3 regions of the Shewanella sp. 8A genome follow, and region 3 is predicted to be linked to each of the others. Evidence: predicted binding sites of a transcription regulator. Region 3 holds the regulator's gene; each other region holds the start of a gene.

Region 1 (9,851 bases), on a different contig from region 3:
CTGTTGTTTGGAGATGATAAAACCAAGGCTGGATATCATCGGGTAAATCCCCCTGCCCGGTGGTTGAGGTGACAACCACTAACAGCTCATCCTGTGGTGGTGTAAATTGGCTAATTTCATTCGGTTGCCACAATCTGGCTTCATAACCAAGTTCTGTCAGCGCTTTTTCTAAGGTTTCGGCGGTAAATTGTGCGCTACCATACACAGTGCCAAAGATCAGATTAACTTTTTTCATGATATACTCCGTCCCACATGCGTAAACGCAACTCAGCTGAAGTTACTTTATTGTTATGCTTTAGGGCAAGCAACAAGGTAAAATTTTATAAATTAAATCAAGTTATTGAGCATGAGGAACTAAACTGATGCGACAGAGCAATAGGCAAAAACACCTCAAGCACCAACATAAAAGCACTCAAATTAGACGTAAACATTACTTTCATGCCGCACAGCAAAACCTGCAAACGCCACTTAAGCCCACCACGGGATTTTCAAGCTTAGTCACCTTAATGCAAGAACTAAAGCTAGCGAGTCGTTAAGCTATTAACATCAGGGCCAACAGCAAGTAAACAGGCCACACTATCTTAGTCACGCAAATAAACACGTGGCGACCTAATACATTTCAGCTTAACCCGCAATCAATATGCTGGGTGTGGAAGATAATGCGCTATCATCCCAACCTAGGCGAGCAAAAACGGTTTCCCATTCAGGCTCAAGCTCTGTTTCAATGCTTAAGCGCTCATGGGTTATCGGGTGAGTGAAGGTTAATTTTTTCGCAATCAGCCATAGTCGATTGATGTCAAAATGGGTTCTAAAAAATGCATTTTGCTTACCATCACCATGGGTGGTATCACCAATAATCGGATGACGTAAGTGCGCCATATGGCGTCTTAGTTGATGCTTGCGCCCCGTTTTAGGACTCAGTTTAACTAAAGCAAATCGACTCGTTGCATAACGTCCTGACGGATAGGGGATTTCAGCATTGAGTAGCGGTTCATATTGAGTCACCGCTTCTTGGGCTGCTTTATCTTGATTTGAGAACTTATCCGCCACTTCATCCAATTCCACCTTGAGCGCATAATCCAATACACCACTCTCCTGCATATTGCCACGCACCAACGCTAGGTACTGTTTTTCGATACTATGGTCGGCAAATTGTTCGCAAAGCGCGTTAGCCACTTCACTATTTTTGGCAAATAACAACACGCCAGAGGTCGGTCTATCTAAACGATGTACCGGAAACACATGACACCCCACCAGATCGCGTGTTAATTGCATCGCAAAAAAACGTTCACGGCGTGCCAAATAACTGCGATGCACCAGCAATCCCGCAGGTTTGTGGATAGCAACGAGATGCTCGTCTTGATATAAAATGTGCAGTTCAGGCGCGGCTTCTACATCATCACTATCGGTATTCAATTGCTTACTCTCTGGCATATCTAACCAGATATCATCTTGGTTCATTTAACAATATATCCAATTCATTTAAGACACCGATTAAGGGTGCTAATGTCGCCTGCTCAGACCACACATGTTCAGCCATAGGCGCAATGGCAATTTGGCGAGGCAAGGGTTGACCAGCATCGATCAATGCTTGCATTCGCGGGATAAAGATAAACTGTAACCATTGTTCAAACGGCATAAGATCGCAGGCAAACGGCGCAGTACTGGCCATCGCTTTATCACTTGGCGCATTGGCCGACCAAAGTCCAACACCTTGGAGCTCGTGAATAATTTGGGCTAATTTTATTTGAGTTTGGCTGTAAAGCATCAATGTGACGTCCTTTAGCTCGCTGTCATTAGAAGATAACGCTCAGCGACAGGGGGCGATAAAAGTGTAGCAATCATACCATCGTGAACAACTTCCCCCTATAATGTCGCCAATTTATTGAGCCTTTTTGATTGATATAGCAGCCAAATGACTGAAATTACTACGCTTAGCCAATTTTTAACGACAGCCAAAACCCAATTCCAAGTCTATGAACTGGGTCGAAGGGTACAGCACATCGACATGTTGGCCTTCCATCAAATCGAATCTCTAGCCACACCTTATCCCTACCCCATTCAAGGCCATGCACAGTTTGCCATTGTTTTTTGGAATGAAAGCCAGCAGCATTTTATTTGGTTCCTCAAGCTTCCTTTAGATGAGCAAGGCCTGCTCTCGCCTGCACCCCGTTCACAATTTATTGAAATGGTACTCACGGCACTGGGACAAGATCCAACTCAGCCATTAACCGATGAACAGCAGGATCGCCTCGCCAATAATCCATTTAGTTTTAAACCTAGCCAAGAGAAACTAGCGTTATTCAACGCCTTAGTGCGTAAGCAATTAGGGTTAAAGGCATCAATCCAATATGAATTTGCCATGCAATACTTATCAGGCCAAATTGCTCCGAGTGAATGGCAACATATTGGCCTGCAAGGTTTGAGTGATGTTTGTGTCCGTCTCAATGAATTAGATCATGAGCAACATATCCTTGCCAGTTTTGACCATGCCGCCATTGAAGTGCAAATCGCTCTATGTCAGTGCCTCGAACATCTACAGTTGACTGAGGCTATTGCGGAGAAGATCTTTAGTAAGTTCATCAAGGCACCTAATGAGTACCAATCCTATTACATGCGAGCATTAGCATCACAGTCTGAATTAAGCCAACAAGCCTTAGCCCACTTACAGCATACAGACCAGCTTGATGCAAACGCCCTCATCAGTATTGCAGGTCGAAATTGGTCGATACTAAAGCAAGAGCTGAGTCGCAGTATTTACTTAGAAGCACTTGCACTTCAGCCGCAAGCCTTTTTTAATCAGGTCTTTGCTGATATTGTGGCTATTCCTAATTTACGCAATCACTTACTGCGTGAATTACGAAATCCCAATCGTAGTGTTCAACTATCACAAGCCATTGGTGGCTTGTTTAAGGCTGCAAGTAAATGATGTCAGATCTTCTGTTAATTATTGCGCTGATTGTCGTTGCCGCTTTCTTTTGGCAACTTCGTCAAATGGCAGAATTAAGCCGTATTTTTGCTGAAAAAGAATGCTGTAGACAAAAAGTACAACTATTAGCGATCGCAATGGAAACCGCTCGTCCTAGCCTTGGCGGCACTACCGGGATCTGTTGGAAGGCAAAGTATCTCTTCGAGTTCAGCACAGATGGTATAAATCAATATCGTGGTCATATATGGATGCTAGGTAAAAAAATTCAAAAGATTGAATGGCCTATATTCCCAGAACCCGAATGGCAAGAAGCACCGACGGCGAAAGGTAAATTTGGTGGCTGTGGGAGCCAAAGTAGTTGTAGCTCGGGCAAGTGCCATTAAGCCACTGCCGTTGACCTTTGAGCTGAATTGATAACGCCAAGCCATATTGATAACACTCAGCCATAGCTCGGTTCAATATCTGCATCATCTGTATGAATACCAAAAAGAAAGGGCGTGATCCTAAGATCACGCCCTTCTGTACTTTGTTAAGCTATCCCGCTATTTTCGTGCTCCCTGCACCATCCATGCGTCAACTTGCATCCTGCATCATCCCTGTTCAATCCTTGATATCTCCCTGTACTCAAGTACATCCCTATTTCTTGGCGTTCCTTTTACCAAGCTTGCTCTTTCCTGAGCGGTTCCAGCATCATCCATGAAATAGGTTAAGTTGCTTCCTTTCTGCTGCACTCCTTGTGCCATCGCAATCCTGTGCAACTAGGCTATCTATCCGTGATAGTCTATCCTTCCGTGGTTCGTAACGCTTTCATCCTGAAAGTCTTTCCTTACCATTCCGTGAGTGTTAATCCATTAAACACTGTCCGGCCATCCTGACCGCTAACATCCTGTTGTCTCTCGCTCCCTCTGCAAATGAATCTTAGGATAGTCATGATGAAATTTGCGCTAGTTAAAATAAAAAGATAAACCGCAATAATAACGACATAATTAAAAGCAAAACCTAACACACTGATTAAACTATATTTGATGGAATATGACGGTTTTTATCAGTCAAAAAACTTACAAATTACTTACATGCTTGTGAGACATATCTCACAAAGAAACTGGCAATTTTAATCCTCTCAACTAATTTAGTCTGCTTGCTAAGAAAGACTCAGAACCAACCAAGCCGTAAATCGCCGCATAAAGGAGCAATAATCGACAATCTCTTTTATCCCACTACCGTTAAAATTATAAAAATGGACATTTTGACACAGAATTATGAACAGCCTCTAAGCGACGCCAAGTTCCATATACTTTGGTTAGTATCAACCACAAGAACCAAGCAACTCAAAAGTATCATTGCGCATTGTTATCAATGTATAAGCGGGTTGATATTACAATCTTGGTGAGCTGTGAATTGGGTGATTGGACGGATTTGCAATTCCATATTTATAAGATGCCTAGATACAAGCTGCAGCTTCAAAAGACAAAAAAGAAAAGGGCGTACTGTGTACGCCCCATTTATTCTCTGTAAGCCATCCTGCTTATTTGTGCTCCCTGCACCATCCATGCGTTTACGTGCATCCTACAGCATCCCTGTACCCCTAATCCTCCCTGTGTTATGGCTTAACCATAACACTCAATCCTTTGACCCGGAAATCCTATTCCGGCACCAGTCACATCCTATGACTCATTCCATAATGCATCCTGCTCAATGCCTTCCATAGACGAGTACAAGCTGTTCACCCTTATACTTATCCCTTAACTCGATACATCCTGCACCGAGTACATGCTTAATCCTTAAGCTTGTCCTTTATCATCCTGAAACCTGTCGTCCTAACAAGTATTATATCCTGTATCATCCTTGACAAAGCTATCCTGCTTCTCCTTAGCCTATCCTTGGTTTATGACAGTTTTCCTACCGCCAGGGGTTCAAATCCAAGAACCTAAATTAGTTGCTTCTTGCGTCCGTTTCGCCTGTATTGCAATCCGTGCTATCCATGTGTTTTGGCGACAGATAAATTCTACGTGAATTCTGTCTTTGTTGTTCCCCCATAAGAACAACAACCCGGGAAAATCTCATTCAACCAGCAAAGTGGAATTTATAACAAATTGAAATTAAATAACTTTTAAAACTACAGATTATAAAACAATCAAAAAGAAAACATATTGTCTTACAGGCTTTGTAAGCGATCTCTCACACGCTTGTCAGCTTCTTACCGGAATATCAGATTCAATACTTTACTTTTCCCAAAAGAATTTGGACAAACATCACCCAATCCCCCATCAAGCTGTACAAAGGATATTGAAAGGTCGCAGGTCGATTACGCTCAAAGACAAAATGACCAACCCAAGCAAATCCATATCCCACAAGCGGGATCAGCATCAACAACCACCATGCGGCAGTGATAAATGCAGCCCCTAATAAAAACAATACCAGAATACTTCCAATAAAATGTAGCCGCCGACAACGACTGTCTTGATGCTGGGAGAGATAGAAAGGATAAAACTCAGCGAAAGAGCGATAACGTTTATTCATCTTGTTGGCCTGTATAAAAAAGTAATTGCCCAGCCACACCACCAATAGTCAATTCACCCAAGAAAACAAAATCATGTTGTTTAAATAAATGCATATGAGCTTCCTGCGAGGTGAATACCCCAATACCTTCAAGATTTGGCTGCTCATCGCACCAACTCACTACCGCTTGAACAAGTTGATGGCCCAGCCCTTTACCTTGCTCGTTTGGCGCTAAGGCAATAAATTGCAAAATCCCACAACGCTGGCTGGGTAACAGTTCCAAAATAATCGATTCCTTTTTCATCATAGCTTGGGTCGATTGCCACCCCGTACCCAGCAACATTTTGAGCCGCCAGTGCCAATAGCGACCTTCTCCGAGTGGCACTTCTTGGGTGACAACGCAAGCAACCCCCACTAAATGAGCACCATCGAAAAGTCCGATTAAGGCCTGCTTTTGTTGCCATAGAGTATTGAGTTCTTCGCGAATTGCGGCGCGTAATTTTTGTTCGTAGGCAAATTTATCCGCGGTGGATAACGCATTAATGAAAAAGGGATCATCATGATACGCATTGTAGATAATTGAAGCGGCCAAGCGTAAATCTTCTGCGGTGAGATAAACGGCACGATACTCATCCAAGGTTTTATTGTCCATTGTTAGAATTCCTTGATTTAGATCACACTCTTATGAGTCTTTATCAATGTATCAAGGAAACCAAAAAGTGCAAATTTTAATCATCGATTGCATTTCCTAAAGAGATGCATAACCTAGATAAAAAGCTAACCAAGGGAGAGATCGAATGGATACTACGCCAATTGATTTAAGCCATCTATTTGAACAACTGGGATTAGAGAGCCAACCCAATGCTATTGCGCAATTTATTGCGACTCACAAGCTGGCAGCACAAATACACTTAACTGAAGCGCCTTTTTGGACACAAGCGCAAAAGAGTTTTCTCACCGAAGCGTTAGAGGCTGATGCACAATGGACCGAACTGATTGAGCAGCTTGATGCTCAGTTAAGAAAGCCCTAATTTTTTAGGGCTTTCAAGTATATTTTGGGGCAGTTGGGGTTAAATCTTTTGATACGCAGTGTCGCCCCAACCGACTAAAACATGGTTACTCAACACTACAGGCGTACATTCATCCTTAGTGGTTTTACCATCGCTATGGGAGTGCTGAGTGCGATAAAAGAGGACCAACACTTCTTTGTCTGCTTGTCCTGCGCTTTGTTGTAAATAGGACTCGCTAAAGTCTGCTGCTCCCATTAGCGTCATCACTTGGTCTTTGCTCATGCCAAGGCTGAGCTTAGTCAGATTAGTGCGGTTTTTATCCTGTGTTTTTTCCCAAGATTCGCTGCTATCCCACTTAGATTCACCATCGCCGACATTGACCACACAACCGCTAAGACCTAAGCTTGCTAACCCTAAAAACGTGACCGCGATGAGTTTGCGATTAATATTTGCGTTCATATTATGACTTCCTGTGTACTTGTTATAAAAATTGTTAAAAAGCAAAATCAATGCCAAACAGCAATACATTGATTTATAAAAACTAAAATAACCACATCACAGTAAGTTAGTGAAAAACACGATATACATTAAGGAATTTCACTTATTATGAGTCCCATTGACCAAGTGTTAGCAGCAGCCTGCGCACTCGAAGCCAGCGGTAAAACACCAAGCCTTGCCCTGATAAAAAGCCGTGTCGGTAACAAAATCCCTATGCCGATATTAATCCAAGGATTACAGCAATTTAAATCGGTACCTAAAGCCGAGCGGGAACGTTTAGCGGCCCAATCACAGCCCGTGATTGAAGAAACACATACCGCCGAAGCTTCACCACTCACAGTCGCCACATTGGCGCAACAGTTAGCCCAGTTGCAACAAGGCATTGAACAGGCCCTCGCGTTAAAAAACAACGAGATCATGCAACTCAGAAATGAACTTATCGAGCTGAAACAACGTGTCAGTCAACTCGAATCCCAAGGAAAATCCGCTTAATGTTTGTCACCGAATTGCGCTTTGAATGCTTTGCCGATACCACCATCAGTGCGGCAGAACGTGCCATCAATCAATTACTCGAAGCCTATCGCGCTAATGGCCAAATCCTCGGCCGCGAATTTGCCGTAGCCTTTAATGAGGGCGAATTTCGAGTACGCCTACTCACGCCGGAAAAAAACAGTTTGGCCCATCGTTACCACAGCCCTTGGGTGAAAAAAGCGCTGGCGGAATTAACCGAGGCTAAACTACTGGCGCCACGTGAAAAGTTTATCGGTCAGGATATTAATTCTGAGGTCAGTAACACTGAGCCACCCAGCTGGCAGTTGCTCTACACTAGCTATGTGCATATGTGTTCCCCCCTGCGTAGTGGTGATAACTTATTGCCTATTCCGCTGTATCAAATCCCTGCGACCTTTAATGGCGATCATAAGCGAGTTATCCGCTGGCAAACCGAGTGGCAAGCCTGTGATGAGTTACAAATGGCGGCCGCCACTAAGGCAGAGTTTGCAGCGCTAGAAGAATTATCGAGCCCAAACAGTGATTTATTTAGACGAGGTTGGGATTTACGCGGTCGAATCGAATACCTTACTAAAATTCCCACTTACTATTATTTGTATCGTGTCGGGGGGCAGGATCTGCAATCTGAGCTGGCACGCCCCTGCCCGCGTTGTGGCAGTCACACCTGGAAGCTCGATGAGCCATTATTGGATATGTTTCACTTTCGCTGCGAACCTTGCCGCATAGTGTCTAACTTGTCTTGGGACCATCAATAGCCTTGCCTTATTGAAGCGTAAACTCGACAGGCTAGAGATGCATGTCGAGTTTACTATGTTTAGGCCTTGCTGCATTTCAACGCGCTTAACGCTTACCAATCAGGTTGTGCCACATACGTTTAAAGCTGGCAAAAATCCCAGGATGCTCGAGCGCTGGCATAGGCAATTCTTCATGTTTCACGGGCGGCGCGATACGTGGCGATAACGCCTCAATAAACGCCGCTAAACTCGGCGCCAATTGGGAAGAGGGAAGCTCGCCGGGGATTTCCACCCATACACTACCATCGGCATTATCCACCGTTAGCATCTTATCGCCCTCATCAAGCAAACCAATAAACCAGGTGGGCGGTTGCTTAAGTTTTTGCTTCATCATTAAGTGACCGATAATATTTTGCTGCAACGCGTCAAAATCCGCCTCGTTCCATACCTGTAGTAATTCTCCTGTGCCCCATGGTGAATCAAATAGCACGGGCGCCGCAAAATACTCACCATAGAAGTAATTGATATCAGGCCATAATTTAAGTTCAAGTGCATGCTCAACATTCGCAAAGCTGCCTACTTGTTCACGTTTAACAGGTAACCAGCTCACCGCCTCATCGGATGATTCATCAAACTCTCCTTGAATGCACAAAGATGGCTCACCTCGCGGGTAATATCGCGGTAATTCGCCTAAAGTTGATAGGTAAGACTGATGATAGTTTTGCAAAAATTTATCGAGAGCAGGCAGACAAGACACTTAAGCACAATCCAATTTCGGGTATAATGTGCGCCTATTTTGACATGGAAACAGTATTGATGACACAGAATCACGATCCCTATAGTGATGCAAAAGAACTTGCGAGCTTAACTTTAGGTAAAGCTACTGATTACCAAGCCGAGTATGATGCATCGCTGCTGCAAGGGGTTCCTCGCTCACTTAACCGTAACGCTATCAACCTGACTGCGGAGAGTTTACCTTTCCACGGAGCCGATATCTGGACGGCCTATGAGCTGTCTTGGCTAAATGCAAAGGGTAAACCTATGGTGGCTATCGCCGACATTCAGCTAAGTCATGCAAGCCAAAATCTGATCGAGTCAAAATCCTTCAAACTGTATTTAAACAGTTTTAATCAAACCAAATTCGACAATCTCGATGCGGTGCAAAAAACCTTAGTTAAAGATCTAAGTGAATGTGCCCAAGGCGATGTTAACGTTAAGATTATTGAGCCTAAAAGTTTTGGTATTCAACGTGTCGTCGAACTGCCAGGCACTTGCATTGACGATCTGGATATTGAAGTCAGTGATTATGATTTTAATCCTGATTATCTTGAAAACAGCACAGATGAAAAACAGATTGTCGCTGAGACACTCAATTCTAATCTATTGAAATCAAACTGCTTAATTACCTCTCAACCCGATTGGGGCAGTGTGATGATCCGTTATCAAGGGCCAAAAATCGATCGCGAAAAATTACTGCGCTATTTGATTTCGTTCCGCCAACATAATGAGTTTCACGAACAATGTGTCGAGCGAATTTTTGTCGACCTAAAACATTACTGTCACTGTGCTAAGTTAACTGTATACGCCCGCTACACCCGTCGTGGCGGCTTAGACATTAACCCCTACCGCAGTGACTTTGAGCATCCTGGTGAAAGCCACAGGTTAGCTAGA
Region 2 (9,851 bases), on a different contig from region 3:
TACCTCGCCCTCGAAGCCATCGCCATGGACAGCGTGCTCGATGCCGCCAAGCTCAATCAATACACCAGCTTTATTGGCAATATTATGGCGTCGCGCATCGCCTCGCTGTGGGATTTTAACGGCCCGGCGTTCACCATTTCAGCCGCCGAGCAATCGGTCGCTCGCAGTATCGATGTGGCGCAAAACCTGCTGTCCCAAGAGGCCCTCGATGGCGTAGTGATTGCCGCCGTGGATTTAAGCGGCAGTGTTGAACAGATCATATTGAAAAATACTCAAGCCGCCGTAGATCTCGATGCCAACAGCGCGAATCCACAGTGGAAGGTAGGTGAAGGCGCTGGCGCTATCGTGCTGACCAGCCAGCAAGCGAGCAATAGTCAACAAGCGAGCAAGAGTACTCAAGCGGGTTACGGGAACATTCTAGGTCAAGCATTTGGCACACATCATCAGCTGCCCAAGCTGCTTGATTCGCTGATAACCGAAACGGCTATCGCCAATCCTTCTATGCCCTCTACCATCCATATGGTTGAGCAATGTATTGCTCCAGAAGAGCGACTGCCCGCAGAGCAGCTATTAGCGCAGCTTAATCTGATGGGGGCGCCATGCCGCCGAGTCGCCAATACCCTTGGACATAACTTTGCCGCTGCGGGTATGGCCAGTCTTTTGAGTGCCCTGTTAAGTCTAAAGAACGAGTCAGTCAATTCGGATAAAAACGTCGATAAGCAGGCATTAATCTCTACTCAAAGCCAAGGAGTGAGCTCGCTGCTGCTGTTAAGCCAAACTGCAACGCAGGCGGCGCACCTAAAGCAGCGCCTTGAGCAGGATTTAACTTTGAGTGAGCAAAAACACTTAATCAAACCAGTCACGCTCGGTGGCCGCGATATCTATCAACATATTGTGGATACGCCGCTGCCCGCACTTGCCGCCATCCAAGGCAAAATGCGCCAGTTGCGGCCTGTCGCACCGCAGGCGACACAAACTAAGCCCAGAGTACAAGCTGCACTTGATACCACGGCTGAAAACGCCACCCCATTTGCCACACCATTAGCAGTAGAGAGCGGTATGTCATCTAACGCACCACACCAATATTCGGCGGCGCCCTTGGCGCAGGATAGGGCGTCGCAGGATAGCGCGGCACTGTTACAAAACCAGCAACTGTTACAAAACCAGCAATTGGCCCGCGAGGCGCACTTAGCCTTTTTACAGAGCCGTGAGCAAGGGCTCAAACTGGCCGATGCGCTGTTAAAAGCGCAATTATCCCAGACGACACAAATGGGTTCTGTTGCACCCCATGTAGCCACCAGCGCCAATGCAGCTCCCATTGCGACGCAGCAAGCGGTATCAGTCCCAGAACTAAAACCAGAGTTAAAACCAGAGTTAAAACCTGATCACGCGAATGTCGCACCCTATACGCCACCCATTCCTGCGGCTAAGCCCTGCATTTGGAACTATCAAGATCTAGTGGAATATGCCGAGGGCGACATTGCCAAGGTCTTTGGCGCCGATTACGCCATTATCGACAGCTACGCACGGCGCGTGCGCCTGCCGACCTCGGATTATCTGCTGGTCTCGCGGGTGACCAAACTCAACGCACAAATGAACCGCTATCAACCGAGCACTATGACCACAGAGTACGACATTCCCGTGGATGCACCCTTCTTGGTTGATGGCCAAATTCCTTGGGCGGTGGCGGTCGAATCGGGTCAGTGCGATTTAATGCTGATCAGCTACTTAGGTATCGATTTTGAAAACAAAGGCGAGCGCGTCTATCGCTTGCTCGACTGCACCCTCACCTTCCTTGGGGATCTGCCCCGCGGTGGCGACACCCTGCGCTACGATATCTCCATCAACCACTTTGCCCGCAATGGCGATACCCTGCTGTTTTTCTTCTCCTACGAATGTTTCGTGGGCGATAAGCTGATCCTAAAAATGGACGGCGGCTGCGCGGGATTCTTTACCGATAAAGAACTGGCCGATGGCAAAGGGGTGATCCGCACCGAGGCCGAAATTAAGGCGCGCGAGCAGGCACAAATTGCACTGGCCAATGAGTATGGGCGAAACGGCAATAAGCCACGCTTCGCACCGCTACTTAACTGCGCACAAACGACCTTTAGCTACGGCCAAATCCATCGCCTGCTGAGCGCAGACATTGGCGGCTGTTTTGGCGGTGAACATGCGGCTCATCAGGCGAAGTTTGGCCTCCAGCCATCACTGTGCTTCGCCTCGGAAAAATTCCTGATGATCGAGCAAGTCAGTAAGCTCGACGTGCATGGCGGCGCATGGGGCTTAGGCTTGATTGAAGGTCACAAGCAATTAGCCCCCGACCATTGGTATTTCCCCTGCCATTTCAAGGGCGACCAAGTGATGGCAGGCTCCCTCATGGCCGAAGGTTGTGGTCAGTTACTGCAATTCTTTATGTTGCATATTGGTATGCACCTTGGTGTCACAAACGGTCGTTTCCAACCCCTTGAAAACGCATCGCAAAAAGTACGCTGCCGCGGTCAGGTATTGCCACAATCTGGCACGCTCACCTATCGGATGGAAGTCACCGAAATTGGCATGAGCCCTCGCCCCTATGCCAAGGCGAATATCGATATTCTGCTAAATGGCAAAGTGGTGGTGGATTTCCAAAACCTCGGGGTGATGATTAAAGAAGAAGCGGATTGCACCCGCTATTCGCAAAGCCATTCTTCACTGGGCAGATCTTCGCAAAGCAGTTCTTCACAGAGTAATGATGCCCAAGCAGCAAATATCGGCAATCCAGCGGAACAAGCGCCGCTGATGGCACAAATTCCAGATGTTTCAGCTCCCGTAAATAAAGGCGTTGTGCCGCTTAAGCATGTGAGCGCGCCGATTGCGCCAGCAGGCTCTAAGTACGCCAACCGCGTGCCCGACACCCTGCCGTTTACGCCTTACCATTTGTTTGAGTTTGCCACTGGCGATATTGAAAACTGCTTCGGCCCCGATTTTAGTATTTACCGTGGCTTAATCCCGCCACGCACGCCCTGTGGCGATCTGCAACTCACTACCCGCGTGGTAGCCATTGACGGCAAACGTGGCGAGCTGAAAAAGCCATCCTCCTGTATTGCCGAGTATGAAGTGCCCAGCAACGCGTGGTATTACGCTAAAAACAGCCACCCGAGTGTGATGCCTTACTCTGTGCTGATGGAAATCTCATTGCAGCCCAATGGCTTTATCTCGGGTTATATGGGCACGACCTTAGGCTTCCCAGGGCAGGAGTTATTCTTCCGCAACCTCGACGGCAGTGGCAAGTTACTGCGCGAAGTGGATTTACGCAGTAAGACCATAGTCAACGATTCGCGCCTGCTGTCCACTGTGATTGCTGGCAGCAATATCATTCAAAACTTTAGTTTCGAACTGAGCTGCGATGGCGAGCCCTTCTACCGCGGTAATGCGGTTTTCGGTTACTTTAAGGCCGATGCGCTTAAAAACCAGTTGGGTATCGACAATGGTAAAATCACCCAAGCCTGGCACCTTGAGCACGGTATTAAAGCCGACAGCCAAATCAACCTGTTAGATAAAAACGGCCGCAGTTTCGTGGCGCCCCAGGGCAAGCCACACTACCGCCTCGCGGGTGGGCAGCTGAACTTTATCGACAAAGCTGAGATTGTAAAAACTGGCGGTAAGAAGGGACTGGGATACTTGTACGCCGAGCGCACTATTGACCCAAGCGATTGGTTCTTCCAGTTCCATTTCCATCAGGACCCGGTAATGCCAGGCTCCCTCGGCGTCGAGGCTATTATCGAATTACTGCAAACCTATGCCATCGACCAAGACCTAGGCGCAGGCTTCAATAATCCGAAATTTGGCCAAATTCTGTCAGAAATTAAATGGAAGTATCGCGGTCAAATTAATCCATTAAACAAACAGATGTCGCTGGATGTGCATATCACCAGCATTGAAGATAAAGACGGTAAACGCATCATCAAGGGCGATGCCAACCTGAGTAAGGACGGCCTGCGCATTTATGAGGTGACCGATATTGCTATCTGCATCGAAGAGGCATAGCGCGAGCGACTACATTGCAGCATTAACAACAGTTAGCTTAAGAACAATTGGCTTCAGAAGCATAGACTGCCGCAGTGCAAGGGAATAACCCCACTGCGGCAAACAAATTCAGGCCCCAAACACGCAAAAGTGAACCGCCCAAATGACAAATACTACACTCGATAATAATAAGCTCAGTCCTTGGCCATGGCAGGTTGATGAAGCCGCCATCAGTTTCGATATCGATTCTCTTGGCAAAAAGCTTAAAGATCTCAATCAAGCCTGTTACTTAGTCAATCATGCCGAGAAAGGCCTAGGCATTGCCCAAAGCGCCGAGGTGGTCGGTCTTGCTGAACCACAATCCAGCAATGGGTTGCATCTGGTGAGTGCCTTCGCCCCCGCCCTTGGCACCCAAAGCTTAGGCGACAGCAATTTTCGCCGCGTGCATGGGGTAAAATACGCCTACTACGCGGGCGCCATGGCTAACGGTATCGCCTCGGAAGAGTTAGTTATCGCCTTAGGTCAAGCGGGCATTTTGTGCTCCTTTGGCGCGGCGGGGTTAATTCCATCGCGCGTGGAAGCGGCGATTAAACGCATTCAAGCAGCATTGCCCAATGGCCCCTACGCCTTTAACCTCATTCACAGCCCGAGCGAGCCAGCGCTTGAGCGTGGCAGTGTCGAACTCTTCCTTAAGCATCAAGTGCGTACGGTTGAGGCCTCGGCCTTCTTGGGCTTAACGCCGCAAATCGTCTATTACCGCGCCGCAGGCCTGAGTCGCGATGCCAACGGCGAGATTGTGATTGGCAATAAAGTGATTGCTAAAATCAGCCGCACCGAGGTGGCCACCAAGTTTATGGAGCCTGCCCCCGTTAAGATGCTGCAACAATTAGTAAACGAAGGGCTTATCAGCGAAGATCAAATGTTGATGGCGCAATCTGTGCCTATGGCCGATGACATTACCGCCGAAGCAGACTCTGGCGGCCACACCGACAATCGTCCTCTGGTCACGTTATTGCCGACCATTTTGGTGCTCAAAGAGACCATTCAAGCCAAGTACCAATACAAGACACCGATCCGTGTGGGCGCAGGAGGTGGTATCGGCACGCCCGATGCGGCGCTGGCGACCTTCAATATGGGCGCGGCCTATATTGTCACTGGCTCAATTAACCAAGCCTGTGTTGAGGCGGGAGCCAGCGAACATACCCGTAAGTTACTCGCCACCACTGAAATGGCCGATGTAACTATGGCGCCCGCCGCCGATATGTTTGAAATGGGCGTTAAGTTACAAGTAGTTAAGCGCGGCACCCTATTCCCAATGCGCGCTAACAAACTCTACGAGATTTACACCCGCTACGACTCGATTGAGGCGATTCCGGCAGAGGAAAGACAAAAGCTGGAAGAGCAAGTGTTTCGCGCCTCATTAGATGAAATTTGGGCAGGTACTGTGGCGCACTTTAATGAACGCGATCCTAAGCAAATTGAACGCGCGCTGGATAACCCAAAACGCAAAATGGCACTGATTTTCCGTTGGTATTTGGGTCTTTCGAGCCGCTGGTCGAATACGGGTGAAGTTGGCCGCGAAATGGATTACCAAATCTGGGCTGGTCCCGCCCTCGGCGCCTTTAATGCCTGGGCTAAAGGCAGTTATTTGGATGATTACCGCGAGCGCAACGCGGTGGATTTGGCGAAACATTTAATGCAAGGCGCGGCCTATCAAGCACGGATTAACCTGTTGTTATCCCAAGGGGTAAGTATTCCAGTCAGCTTGCAACGCTGGAAACCACTACAACGCTGCTAATTCGCTTTGCTAAATCGTATTGAGCTGGTTAAGTGAACACTTAACCAGCTTTTTTACATTCAATTTTTGGGCTTAAAACCGATTGGAGTTCCGTTTCCGCTCTGCATTGTCACTTCAGTGGCACGCCGTAAACCCATCCTAGGGGCTCATCGGAAAAATCCATTTTTCCGATGGCCTACTCTGTCACAGAACGTAGCGCGACAATCCTCGCCTGCAAGCTTTGGCGTTTAATGGAGCTAAATCGATATGAAATGAATCTATCTGTCATATGATTATGAATAACATCAAGCCTAGCTTTTTGTTAAGTACCTAAGCTTTTTATGAATTAGAATCCTAAAAAACTTAATTACATAACCCCATATACTCATAAGTCAGATCTTGCACCTCGTTTTTATCTGTGAAGCATCCATATCCTGAATAGCCACGTATAGGCGTCCGCAAGCGACAAATTTTCCCACCGCCCTCATCTAGAACACCTACCCAATGGCCATATATTTCATCATTAGACAGAGGAGTTTGTGTAGTGGCTTGAGTTTTGTTTAGTTCAAAAAATTGCACTAGGCATGGATCAACCTTATCCCCATAAAATCGCACTGAATTATCACTACCTGATGGTGTGAAAAGGTCACTAATTGAAACACCTCCAGCATAAGAAAGATCTGGCTCTAATTCAAAAATAAAACTTATATTTTTATTCCCTTCCCTATAATATTCACCTACATATGAAACACTAAAAGTTAGTCTATTATCTGGAGCAACACGGTAATCATTTTTGTCATAAATCACATGCACAAATATTTTTCTAGCATTACTATGATTAAAAATAATATCAACATCAGTAAGCTCTAGATTCAGCCCTGTCAGATCTTTATCCTTAAAGTCACCAACAAACTGCGTCCAAGTTAGATCCTTTAAACTTGCCTTCATTAAAGCACCAAGCTCATTTAACACTCGTTGTTTATAATCTTTTGATGTAAAAAAATCAGTTGGGAAAGATGACATACTACACTGGGCATTTTTATTATAATCAAACTTTTGATCAAACTTTGCAGATGGCGTTTTCTTATTTAAATTGCTGTTATCATATTCTCCAGCATAAGTCACAATTGATTTCGAACTAAGTTGAATGAATGAATTATCAATTTGATAAAATATGTCTAAATCATTCTTCTCACCTTGTGTTAATGGTAATGACTTTATCTCACTGCCACCCAATTTCCCCGTGGATTGGACAATAAACTTGCTTGCAATTTTTGCAGTGGGATTTACTACAATCATTTTTTCATTTTGCTTATAACAACCCTTTTCGTCTTGAGAAGCCCCTCCTTTTGATGTTGTAAAATTACAGTTATTCGAAAGAGCCTCTTTTTTCACTAAGCTAATAAAATCTGCATTGCTACAATTATGACATACGTATGCTGCAGTCTTTGAGGTTATGGAACCATATGAAAAAAAGCTGATAAGCGGAAAAATTAAAAAAACACCATGAAAAAACTTTAACATCCTCATTTACAATTTCGTCCAAACTCTATTAAAGATATAATATTGCCATGTAGCCTTAGTACATAAAATACATCATTAGTATAAAAATCACGACCACTGTGAAGATGAAACATTATCTTTTAAAAAATAAATGTAGAATCTTTAATTCACCTACAAATTGCTCTTGCTTTAAATGACTTGAATGAGAGTTATCAGAACGCGAGACAGTATCCAAGGCAATAAATTGAGTTAATTTAATTCAAGAATGGTATGTTTCGGACGAGATAAGTCATCCCGTAGTGCTTGGGTGGTACTCAGCAGTGATAGTTTTCGAACCAACACCAATAAGTAGCTATCAGCTAAGGTGAAAATTCTGGACAGAAAATATTGCTACCCATTCTAAACCAACAACATCATACCCTCTCGGACTCCTCCAAAGCCATTATGCTGTTTCTCACAATTTTCTAATGGCAACTCTTACCGAATCGCAGGTAAAAATTGCCTATCTCGCTTATATCAGCCAACACTCCCGCCAATACGACATTTAAAAATTACACTAATAATCAGTAAATTAGTCAATAATTTCAAAGTTGGCATTAAGCTCGCAATATCCCCTTTGTGAGTTTATTGCGGGATTGAGTGATAACGGTATGTAAGACGCAACTTAGCACATTCAACTTACTTCACTAGCTCTCAACAACGAACTCCACTAGCTCACTCGACGTAAACATGCAGAGTGAGAGAAGACAGAAAAACCGAAATAAGACAAAGGAGGCGGCTATGTTAGGTTGGACCTTAATGTTTCTGGTTGTGGCCATTATCGCCGGACTGTTTGGATTTACGGGGATCGCTGGCGCCGCAGCGGGGATCGCAAAGATTATTTTCTTCCTATTTATTGTATTACTTGTGATTTCCCTGCTGGTCAATGCCCTTAAGGGCAAGGCACCACGCGCTTAAATTGGATAAAAGGAGAATCAATATGAAACCTATGACCATAATTACCACTGCATTTTTAGCCTTATTATTAACCTTTGGATTGTCAGCCTGTAGCGACAACCACGCCGAGGATGCAGGCGAAAAAATCGATGAAGCCATCACTGATACCGGCAATGCAATTGAAGATGCCTGTGAAGAACTGAAAGAAGGCGTTAAAGCGAAAGATACCCGCTGCTAAAACGGATGACAGCGAGTAGTGAGTCCCACAAACGAGCCTATCAGGATAACCACAGTTCAATTGAGTACCACCGAGCCACTTTATCGCGACAGTCATTGGTTACGATAAAGTGGGTTTCCCTGAGGCTCGCCGTTTATCGATGGAGGAGATGCCAATGCTGAGTAGGATCCACATTAAGTATTTCTACCTGTTCGGAGCGCTGTTATTTGGCTATTTCGCCGTAACGGGGCACTCCCCTATCCTCACCTTTATTTGGGGATGGAGCAGCCTATCCCTCGCCCTTGTCGGCTCGGCCTATTGGTTTAACCTCGCCAGTATTTTTAGAAAACGTCAGGATGGCTCCATCCCTTGGTATATTCGTTGGGGCTTTATTCCGTTTTTATTAGGATGCCGACTCTATAATCTTTGGGCGCGGCGCCGCGATAGCGTACCTTCAATGCAAGCCATTGATAAATATCTATACTTGGGTAGCCGCTTAAGCGCTGCCGATTTACCTAAACTAAATCGTTATGGCATTACCGCCATTTTAGATGTCACCGCCGAATTCGACGGCCTCGATGTGTCCCTGTATGAGGATCATATCGACTATCTGAATATCCCTATTCTTGACCACAGTGTGCCGACTAGCGCCCAATTAAATCAGGCGATTAACTGGTTACACCGTCAAGTACGCGCCCAAAAGCGGGTATTAATCCACTGTGCGCTCGGCCGCGGGCGATCCGTAATGGTGCTGGCCGCTTATCTTGTGTGCCGCCGCACCGAGCTCAGCTTTGCCGAGGTGCTGCAACAGATTAAAAGCATTCGTAAAACCGCAGGGTTAAATCGCTGGCAACTTAAAGCGCTGGAGCAGATGTACACTCAAGGGGAAATCAAACTGCATAAGCGAGCCTGGATTATCGCCAATCCCGTCTCTGGCGCGGGTAAATGGCAGACCCATGGCGAACAAATTTGCACTGAACTGAAACGCTATTTTGAGGTGCAGTTAGCGCTCACCACGCCAGAGATTAGCGCCCAAACCCAAGCGAAAAAAGCCCAGCTTCAGGGCGCCGATATCATCATCGCTTGCGGGGGCGATGGCACAGTCACTGAGGTCGCTGCGGAGATTATCGACACCGATATCACCTTAGGCATTATCCCGTTAGGCACCACCAATGCCCTGTCACACGCCCTCTTTGGTTTAAGCAGTAAGCTGAATGCTGTCTCCCAAGCCCTTGATAATATTATCCAAGGCCAGACACAGACCATAGACACGGCGCGTTGCAATGAGCGACTGGTGTTGCTGCTGGTCGGCATTGGGTTTGAGCAGCAAATGATTGAGTCGGCGAGCCGCGAGCGTAAAAATGCTCTCGGCCAACTCGCCTACCTCGATGGTTTGTGGCGCGCGGTGAACAC
Region 3 (9,851 bases):
ACAACTTTCATATCGCGTTAGACCTACAGGGCAATATGCAATGGGGTCCGGCCTTGTCTATAAGGGCACTGGGCGAGGTTACCTCAACCTATATCGTGCGTAATTCACTGTTTAGCTGCTTAATACGTTTCTGCAGCTGGGCAATTTCATTTATTAAGGCGCATTCACGTTGCTGCGGCTGTTGCTCACTTTCCCTTACCCACTGGTAAACCGCTTTAGCCGAAAGACCATACTGTCGTGCGACATCAGAGAGTAATCTGCCTTTGACTTTTACTTCAAAAATAACGTCAGGTTTAAGATTATGATTGACGATTCCCATGGCCTATCCCTTTTCACTTTATGCTATCTGTATGCGCTTTAACGGGTTCTTTGGGGGTATTCCTTCATGATTATTGGCGCTGCTCTATATCCCACTGACTATGTCCTATATGGCGTAGGGACAACCATTCGTGGTGACAATGACTAATGAGTTTCATCAGATGTTTCATCTCTTCCTCCTCAATCCACTTAGGGATTGTGCTTCGATTAACATGCCTCACAACGGGCACTTAGATTAACGTCCATTGATGTCAAACAGCTTACTTAGGTATCGAGTGAGTTACGCTTGGGGTCTCTACTCTTCTACCTATTTATTAGTATGTAAAATCCGTGCCAATTTTTTAATATATAAATTAATGTTTAAAATCAATTTATTGGGTTTATGTTTCAAACGATTGGCTTTAGAAGTTATGTCAGAAACGGTGCAGCTTGCACTATTTCAGTGCTTTTACTCTAAATGTTGCATGAATAAGCCAAAGATGTTTTGGTTTGGTGTTTTTTGCGATTAAATTACTCATAAACTGAGCAAAGAAACGATTAAAGATTGTCTCGAAAGAGAATGCTTATATACTGCGATTTTTTTATGGTGTTTTTGGCGATTTACCACGCCCTTTGCCTTTCAAAGGCAAATCTCATCAATCATGTTATGAGGTCATAATGATGAAGCCTTCTCTGATTAAATCATTGCCAGCATCTAAGCTTGCTATTGTGGTTATGGCTAGCGCCTTGATTGCGTCAGGCTGTTCGACTGTCAACCCCTATACCAACGAACAACAAACGGCAAAAGCGACTACGGGGGCGCTAATTGGTGCCGTTGCTGGAGCTGCCGTTGGTGTAGCCTCGTCAAGTAAGAGTGACCGCGGTAAAGGAGCTTTAATTGGTGCAGCCTCTGGCGCCGCCCTAGGTGGTGGTATTGGCTACTACATGGACGTACAAGAAACCAAATTACGCCAACAACTCGCTTCCACGGGAGTTAGCGTAACTCGCAGTGGTGACAATATTATTCTTAATATGCCAAATGAAGTGACTTTTGGTGTGGATCAAACCGAGCTGAGTGAGGGTGCTAAGCGGGTACTGAACTCTGTTGCGCTGGTGGCGAAGGAGTATAGTAAGACCCAACTTAACGTGTTGGGTTATACCGACAGCAGCGGCTCAGATTCATACAATTTACGTTTATCACAGGTACGAGCCAGCGAAGTAGGGAACTACTTGATGAGTAAAGGCGTGGCTTCCGCTCGCGTAAAGTCTAAGGGAATGGGTGAATCGAGTCCAATCGCATCCAATGCTAGTGCCGAGGGACGCGCGCAAAACCGTCGCGTGGAGATAGTGTTGACCCCAACGGGTCAATAATCATTCATCAAGGTTAAAGTCGCCTGCGGGCGACTTTTTATTTTATCCTAAGGGACAAATTGTCCTTCCGTTATCTATCTTGAGTGATCTTGTCCGCAATCATCTCTATTTGGGCTTATCAGGCGAGTATTCGACTTGATCCTGCCGGTATTTTCCCGTTTTGTATGTAGTTAGTTAAATTATGATAACTATTTCGCAGAGCCAAAGGAGAGCAATTATGGCAAAACAGGGCTTAGTACTGGCATTCAGTTTAGGGACTACAGTGATGGCAGGGATGGTACAAGGTGCGCCAATGAACACTGAGGCGACAGCCCCTATTGAACTAAGAGCCGCGGGCAGTTTAAAGGCGGCGATGAACGATATTATTGCGGCTTACCAAGCGAAATCCCAAGCTAATGTGGCAGCGCAGTATGCGCCTTCGGGTTTATTGCTTAAGCGGATCCAAGAGGGGGAGCGAGTTGATATTTTTGCCTCGGCGAATATGAAACACCCGCAGGCCTTAGTCGATGCGGGAGTGGGTCTACAGGTGCAAATGTTTGCCCGTAACCAGCTCTGCGCCATTGCTCAAGCGGAAGTGCCACTCACTAGCGCGAACTTATTAGACACCCTGCTCGCGTCGCAAATTAAGCTTGGTACATCAACGCCAAAAGCCGATCCCGCTGGCGACTACGCTTGGGCAGTGTTTGCGAAAGCCGAGGCTTTAAAACCCAATGCGAAAACTATATTAGAAACCAAAGCCATGCAGCTAACTGGTGGGCCTGAGAGTGCTAAACCGCCCAAGGATCGTAATCCCTATGCTTGGGTGATGGAAAATAAGCAGGCGGATGTGTTCTTAACCTATTGCACCAATGCGGTGCTGGCACAAAAAGAAGTGCCGAGCCTTAAGATTGTCGATTTACCGCCAGAGTTAGCTATTGGCGCCGACTATGGCCTATTGGTGTTAAAGGATGCCAATAGTGCGGCCGCACCTTTAGCCAAGTTTATTTTATCCCCTGAGGGACAGGCAATTTTGAGCAGTTATGGTTTTCAGCCGCCTAAAAAATAATGTCTAATAGACTCATTAAAAATGGCGCGAAATAGCGCCATTTTTGTTGCTCGCTTTAGCAAGGCTTGGGCCAGTGCTAGTGCATTAAATATAAAGTCGCTAATCCGAGAAAGGCAAACAGACCTATTACATCGGTGACTGTGGTGAGCACCATGCCGCCCGCCAACGCCGGATCTACTTTTAAGCGCTTTAAGATCAGCGGAATACTGGCGCCTGCTAGTCCTGCGACTGTCATATTGATGAGCATCGCACCGCCAATCAGGCTGGCAAGCGCCATATCATCTTTCCAAACTAATACCGCGATAAACACTAACATCGACCACATTAAGCCATTCAAAAAGCCAATAGCTAGCTCTTTGCCTATCAGCCAGCGGGCATTACTTTGGCCAATATGGCCTAGGGCAATCCCGCGGATCACTAGGGCCAAGGTTTGGTTCCCTGCGACGCCGCCCATGCTCGGTACAATCGTCATTAAAATCGCAATCGTGGCAAACTGTTCAATAGTGCCCTCAAACATATTGCTGACAGAGGCCGCCAGCAGAGCCGCAAATAGGTTGATCGTGAGCCAGAGCGAACGGCGGAAGGTACTTTTGAGTACAGGGGCGAAGGTGTCTTCATCATCGTCCATCCCCGCCATCCCCATCATAGAGTGCTCGGCGTCTTCACGGATAACATCCACCACGTCATCGATGGTGATCCGGCCGAGCAACTTGCCCTCACTATCGACCACGGGCGCTGACACCCAGTCATGGCGCTCGAACAGTTGCGCCACTTCACTGTCGGACATGCCCACGGGAATGCTCTCGATATCGGTATCGATAATGCTGCTGATATGAGTATTGGGATCGCAGGTGAGCAGATCCGCAAGTTTGACCCCACCAAGCACGCGATCGTGTTTATCCACCACGTATAAAGTATCGGTAGTGTCGGGCAGGTTGCCCCGTTGGCGCAAATAACGCAGTACCACATCGATATTGACATCGGGTCTTAAGGTTACTGTGTCGGTGTTCATTAAGCTGCCTGCGGTCTCATCGGGATAAGAGAGCGCTTGCTCGACTCGCTGGCGGTTTTGCAGACTCATCGACTGTAATACTTGTTTATACACAGTATCTGGCAGGCTTCGCAGAATATAAGCCAGATCGTCCGTATCCATGCTGGCGGTAGCCTTGGCGACTCGCTCTGGACTCATGGTGCTGATCAGCGGGTCTTTTAACTCTTCGCTGAGTTCATCGAGAATATCCCCGAGCTGATCTTGATCGACGAGTTGCCATAACACTTGCCGAGCTTTGGGAGGTGACGATTCTAAAATCAATGCGATATCTGACGGCGCCATATTTTGTAGCATTTGCCTGACATGCACAAACATACCACTGTTGAGGGCTTGACTCAGTTGGTCGAGGCGGTGTTCGGCTTGTAAACTGTCTGAGGCTTCTACAGGCATGTTTCCTCCATGGCGGCGGTGGATGGGTTGGCGTTTAGCTATTGAGGACTTAAGCCAAAGCGCAGCAGTACATTGTAATTTAGCGCACGGGAGGGCGTCGAGTCACAAATGTGTTTTACTGGTATAAGGTGCTGAAATCAAAACCAAACAGGATACTGAATACCGGCAGGGATCATCGAGATGATACCATCAGCAGGCTTCGTCAAACTTAGCGTCGATAAGGGCACAAATGGCATTAAGTGCAGGCTCGGCATCCGGGCCTTCGGCGATGAGGGTGATGGTTTTACCCATGCCCGTCTCGAGCATGAGTAGACCCAATACACTGGCGGCAGAGGCCTGTTTTTCACCTTGGATCAGCGTAATGCTGGCATCAAACTCAGAGGCCAATACCACGAGCTTTGTGGCGGCACGGGCATGTAAGCCGAGTTTATTGCAGATGGTGACTTGGCGCTCAAGTTTTGGCATGGCTCAACTCTCGATGGCGCGCATTGACTTTATGTTTGCCATTACTAAAACGTTTAGCTAGTTGCTCGGCTACATAGACTGAGCGGTGTTGGCCACCTGTGCAACCAATCGCAATCGTCAGATAGCTACGATTATTGCGCTCTAAATGCGGCAACCAGGTTTCGAGCAAATTCTCGATTTGCCAGATGAACTTATTCACCAGTGGCTGGCGATTTAAAAACTCCGCTACGGGTTCATCTAAACCGGTGAGAGGTCTAAGCTCCGGTTCCCAATGGGGATTTGGCAAAAAGCGCACATCAAACATAAAGTCAGCTTCGGTCGGCATACCATGCTTAAAACCGAAAGACTCGAAGTTGATCACCAGTTCCTTATCGACACTGCCAAGGAGTATTTGCCGCACTTGGTCGCTGAGTTCATAGATATTCAGATTCGAGGTATCTATATAGTGATCCATCTGCTGTGACAGCGGCTCCAGCAATTTGCCTTCAAGTTTGATGGCTTCTTGCAGTGACACTCGGCTCTTAGATAAGGGATGTAAGCGCCGCGTTTCGCTATAGCGTTTTAGCAGCACTTTATCGCTGGAGTTTAAGAAGAAGCTGGTGAGTTCAGTGCCCGTAGGCAGGCTGGCAAGCTGTTTAACCAGCACTTTGTCTTGCTCTGGTAAATTGCGCACGTCAACACTGATAGCAACGAGATCGTTACTGCCTTTGAGCTGTTCAAGCAAACTGCCAATCAAAGGCAAAGGCAAATTATCGACACAATAGTAGCCGAGATCTTCAAGCACTCTAAGTGCGACCGATTTGCCTGAGCCTGAACGCCCTGACACTATGACCAGTTTCATCCAATGATTACCTGATAGAGTTCCGTTTCATCATGCGTCTTGCGCAATTGTTTTAATATTTGCTTGTCACTGAGCTTTTCAGCCATGCATGACAAGGTACTTAGGTGCTGCTGACATTGGTCGGCAGGCACGAGTAGTGCAAATAAAATATCGACGGGTTGTTTATCGATAGCATCAAAGGCTATCGGCTCCTCACATTTTATCAATATCGCTATGGGTTGTGTTATATCGGTTAATCGACCATGTGGAATGGCGATACCGTTACCTATACCTGTGCTACCCATCTTTTCGCGCGCCACGAGGCTTTCGAAGATCTCTTGAGATGAGAGGGTGGGGTACTGGGCAGCGGCTAAGTCGCTGATGAGTTCCAGTACCTTTTTCTTACTGCCCGGAGTGGCGCAGGTTGTGCACTCCGGCCGCAGTATGGTACGAAGTTCCATTGCTAGTGTTTTGTTAACTTCTCTTTGTGTTTAATAACCTGACGATCAAGTTTATCAATCAGGACGTCTATGGCAGCATACATATCTGCATGCTCTGAAGTCGCGAAGACTTCACCACCGGTGAGGTTGATTCTCGCTTCGGCAATCTGTTGCATTTTCTCAACATTGAGCACAACGTGCACATTATTGATCTGTTCGAAATGACGTTCAAGTTTTGAAAACTTTTCCTCAACATATGCCCGTAACGATTCAGTAATCTCGATATGGTGTCCACTTAGGTTTATTTGCATAGAAACGTCCTCCGATACTCACAATAGGCTATAAACTTTTACGCTGATTGGAAGGGGGAATAAGCATCGCTTCTCGGTACTTCGCAATGGTTCTGCGCGCAACGTTAATTCCCTGTTCTGCCAGAAGTTGAGCCATCTTGCTGTCGCTTAATGGTTTTTTCTGGTTTTCCGCTGCAACCAGTTTCTTAATGAAAGCTCTGATTGCTGTGGATGAGCACTCACCGCCATCATCCGTCCCGACGTGGCTTGAGAAGAAATATTTTAGTTCAAAAAGTCCTTTTGGGGTATGCATGTATTTTTGTGTGGTCACCCGTGAAATGGTGGACTCATGCATCTCTACCGCCTCGGCGATATCGTTTAGGACCATAGGTTTCATGGCTTCTTCACCATATTCGAAGAAACCCTGTTGGTATTGCACTATGCAGTTTGCTACCTTGAGCAGTGTTTCGTTGCGGCTTTCAAGGCTTTTGATAAACCATTTAGCCTCTTGCAGATGGCCACGAATAAATTGGCTATCAGCTTGATTTTTTGAACTTCGGGCCATTGCTGCATATTGCTGATTTACGTTGATTTTTGGCATGCAGTCAGGGTTTAATTCGACCACCCAACGGCCGTTTTTCTTCGACACCGATACATCGGGGATCACATATTCTTCATCGACAGGGGTGATGAGTAAACCGGGGCGAGGATTCAAGGTTTGGATCAGCGCAATACTGTCCCTTAACTCGTCCTCTTTCAGTTTGGTCTTACGCATTAACAGCCTAAAGTCGCGAGCGGCGATCAGATCTAAATGATCTTTGATCAGCATGCGGGCGTTTTCGATGTGAGGGGTATCAGGCGAAAAATGAGATAGCTGGATCAGTAAACATTCGCTTAAATCCCTTGCCGCGACACCAACGGGGTCGAAATGTTGAATACGCTTGAGCACGGCTTCAACTTCGTCGAGTTCAATCTCGGGATTGCCCATGGCTTCGAGGATATCTTCAGTGCTTTGAGTGAGATAACCTTGATCGTCAATGGCATCAATAATCGCGGTGGCAATGGCTAAATCGGTTTCAGAGAAGGGTGTGAGGTTTTTTTGCCATTCTAAATGTTCGTACAACCCCTCGCTAGTTTCCCCTTGGAAGGGCATGTCATCTTCACGGCTGGCGCCAGAACCTGAGTTTGGCGATGCGGTAAATACTTCATCCCAAGTGGTATCCATGGGTAACTCTTCGGGCAGAGATTCTTTGGTCAGCGACTCGGCAATGTCCACGGTGGAATTATCTTGTTCCTGTGGCTGGGCAGTCGTTTCGCTAAAGTCGGTATCGGCGATATCTTGCTTACGTTCGCTAGGCGCGTCAAATTGCTCCTCTTCCAGCTCGAGAAGAGGATTAGAGTCTAAGGCTTGCTGGATTTCTTGTTGCAGTTCCAATGACGACAGTTGCAGCAGGCGAATGGCCTGCTGAAGTTGTGGCGTCATGGTTAACTGTTGACCCAGTTTGAGCTGGAGTGACGCTTTCATGTTACCGCTGATCCCTAGGTTATTATTGTGAGTTTAGGTCGCTTGATATCATATGGATGGAGCCTAGCGCTCTCAAATTCAAGGCTTATTAGCTTTGTTTTAGTAACTATAGCCTGAATTGTTCACCTAAGTACACAGCCCTAACTTGCTGATTGTCTAAGATCTCTGCGGGTGTGCCCTCGGCAATAAGATTACCGTGACTCACAATGTAAGCATGTTCACAGACGTCTAAGGTCTCGCGCACATTGTGGTCTGTGATAAGTACTCCAAGGCCTCGGCTCTTAAGCTGCTCGATAATTTTCTTGATATCGATAACGGAGATCGGATCAACGCCCGCAAAGGGCTCATCAAGCAGAATAAACTTGGGGTTGGCCGCTAAGGCGCGGGCAATTTCGACGCGGCGACGTTCACCGCCCGATAAGGACATGCCTTGGCTGTCACGAATATGGGTGATATGGAACTCTTCTAGCAGTTGCTCTAGTGCTTCTTCGCGCTGGTCACTATTGAGCTCTTTACGGGTTTGCAGTACCGCCATGATGTTGTCGTGTACGGTTAATTTACGAAAGATACTCGCTTCCTGTGGTAGGTAACCAATACCTTTGCGGGCACGCAGATGCATAGGATCGGCGGTTAAATCATCATCGTCGATAAAGATATGGCCTTTATCGCTTTTAACTAAGCCCACGACCATGTAAAAGGTGGTGGTTTTACCCGCACCGTTAGGGCCGAGTAGACCGACGACTTGACCCGTTTTTACTGTCAGGCTGACATCTTTGACAACCTGGCGGCTTTTATAACTCTTGGCGAGATTCTGTGCTTTTAAGGTGATTTGGGTCATTTAGAATCCTGTTTTTTCACAGGTTTATCTGTTGGTGTATTTTTGAGTTCTTCCTGATAATTATCAGGTTGAATAATGGTAATTACGCGATCATCACCATTGCCGCTACTTTCGGCGATCAGTTTTTGCTGAATAATATCGTAACGAATTAAATTGCCTGTAACTTGACTACCCGCTTGGTCTAGGGTCGCTGTACCAGTTAGGGTCAACGTCCGAGTGGCCATTTCATAGCGAATCTCTTTGGCGCTAGCAGATGCAGGGCGGCCATCATCAAGGATTTGGCTGTAGGTTGCTGGATTTCCTGTAGCCAGTAAGACTTTACTATTTTCGCCTTCGACAGAAAATGCACGGAGTTGATCCGCATGGATTTTAATTGAGCCTTGAACAACTTCAACGGGACCGAAGAAAATGATCTGATTGTTTTTAATGTCCGCAGTTTGACTGACGGCTTTAATTTTCACTTCTTGCTGTAAGTCACCGATCTTGGCGAAGGCATTCATGCTTATCATTAGCATTAGGCTGGCAAGTAATATGTTATTTTGCTTCATAGGTTCCTACTACCTGACTGGTCAATTGCACTTCCTGCGCGTTAAGGTCGGCATAAAGGCCTTGCCCTTGAATATTAAAATCTTTCCCTGTGACGTAAATGATGCGGTCAGAGGTCATTATCATTGTGTTGAGATCGAGTTCTAAAAAACTGGTGGACAAGGTTTGTATCGGTTCACCAGGGCTGATGGCATCGATAATAACATTATTTTCTAATACAACCTTGCCAGTATCTTTGTTGAGTCGACCTTGATCGGCTCTGATCTGCCATTTTGCTTTACCTTGGTCGGGATACACAAGATAGACAGGCTGAATAAAGTCGGTTTGGTTTTTAAGCTCATAGTGTTCCATGTGCTTTGCCGTGACGCGACTATTGACTTGTCCTTGCTCGTTAAACTCGATGCTGCGCAGATCTTCGATAATGTAGTCGGGTCTGTCTGTATCATTCAGGCTGCTATCGGTATCGCCACCGCGTTTTTGTTGGACCTGCCAATACAGCACGAGTGCAGTACCAAAAAAAGCAATAATGGCGAGGGTCACACGACTCATATGCTCATCCCATGGGCTGAGGTAAATTTGTTTTGACTCAGAAGTAACAGATCTGTCAGCTCTCTGAGCGCACCATGACCACCATTTAACTGGGTCACAAAATGGGCGTGTTGGCGCACATAGGGATGTCCATCGGCGACACAGACGGCAAGACCGACGACATTCATCACTGGCAGGTCGACAATATCATCACCGATATAGGCAACTTCTTCTGGTGTGACATT

What was found. The regulator sigma-54, encoded in region 3, starts transcription at its own class of promoters, with help from an activator protein. The targets are predictions, from matches to a motif close to GTTGGCACGNNNNTNGNNT.
Region 1: a site for sigma-54 is predicted at 6,937-6,955, ahead of M0413_RS01180 (DUF3192 domain-containing protein). Genes of this name have one in related genera too.
Region 2: a site for sigma-54 is predicted at 7,875-7,893, ahead of M0413_RS01105 (DUF1328 domain-containing protein). Genes of this name have one in related genera too.

The regions. Positions count from the first base shown of each region.
Region 1 is NZ_JAMDJP010000001.1:277,006-286,856, reverse strand. It holds gene M0413_RS01225 (flavodoxin) at 1-235, opposite strand, end outside; gene M0413_RS01220 (hypothetical protein) at 363-536, shown strand; gene truC (tRNA pseudouridine(65) synthase TruC) at 625-1,461, opposite strand; gene M0413_RS01210 (YqcC family protein) at 1,448-1,768, opposite strand; gene M0413_RS01205 (DUF3549 family protein) at 1,916-2,929, shown strand; gene M0413_RS01200 (DUF3301 domain-containing protein) at 2,926-3,312, shown strand; gene M0413_RS01195 (Mpo1-like protein) at 5,144-5,449, opposite strand; gene M0413_RS01190 (GNAT family N-acetyltransferase) at 5,442-6,080, opposite strand; gene M0413_RS01185 (DUF2789 domain-containing protein) at 6,226-6,459, shown strand; gene M0413_RS01180 (DUF3192 domain-containing protein) at 6,499-6,897, opposite strand; gene M0413_RS01175 (hypothetical protein) at 7,045-7,428, shown strand; gene M0413_RS01170 (Zn-ribbon-containing protein) at 7,428-8,201, shown strand; gene syd (SecY-interacting protein) at 8,287-8,937, opposite strand; gene queF (NADPH-dependent 7-cyano-7-deazaguanine reductase QueF) at 8,997-9,851, shown strand, end outside.
Region 2 is NZ_JAMDJP010000001.1:249,072-258,922, reverse strand. It holds gene M0413_RS01120 (hotdog fold thioesterase) at 1-4,026, shown strand, start outside; gene pfaD (eicosapentaenoate synthase subunit PfaD) at 4,169-5,803, shown strand; gene M0413_RS01110 (hypothetical protein) at 6,146-7,306, opposite strand; gene M0413_RS01105 (DUF1328 domain-containing protein) at 8,066-8,242, shown strand; gene M0413_RS01100 (hypothetical protein) at 8,265-8,459, shown strand; gene M0413_RS01095 (YegS/Rv2252/BmrU family lipid kinase) at 8,614-9,851, shown strand, end outside.
Region 3 is NZ_JAMDJP010000021.1:773-10,623, forward strand. It holds gene M0413_RS15570 (transposase) at 89-319, opposite strand; gene M0413_RS15575 (YiaD family glycine zipper/OmpA-like lipoprotein) at 976-1,668, shown strand; gene M0413_RS15580 (molybdate ABC transporter substrate-binding protein) at 1,886-2,713, shown strand; gene mgtE (magnesium transporter) at 2,790-4,154, opposite strand; gene M0413_RS15590 (HPr family phosphocarrier protein) at 4,344-4,619, opposite strand; gene rapZ (RNase adapter RapZ) at 4,606-5,460, opposite strand; gene ptsN (PTS IIA-like nitrogen regulatory protein PtsN) at 5,457-5,900, opposite strand; gene hpf (ribosome hibernation promoting factor) at 5,903-6,190, opposite strand; gene M0413_RS15610 (RNA polymerase factor sigma-54) at 6,219-7,694, opposite strand; gene lptB (LPS export ABC transporter ATP-binding protein) at 7,801-8,532, opposite strand; gene lptA (lipopolysaccharide transport periplasmic protein LptA) at 8,529-9,080, opposite strand; gene lptC (LPS export ABC transporter periplasmic protein LptC) at 9,067-9,627, opposite strand; gene kdsC (3-deoxy-manno-octulosonate-8-phosphatase KdsC) at 9,624-9,851, opposite strand, start outside.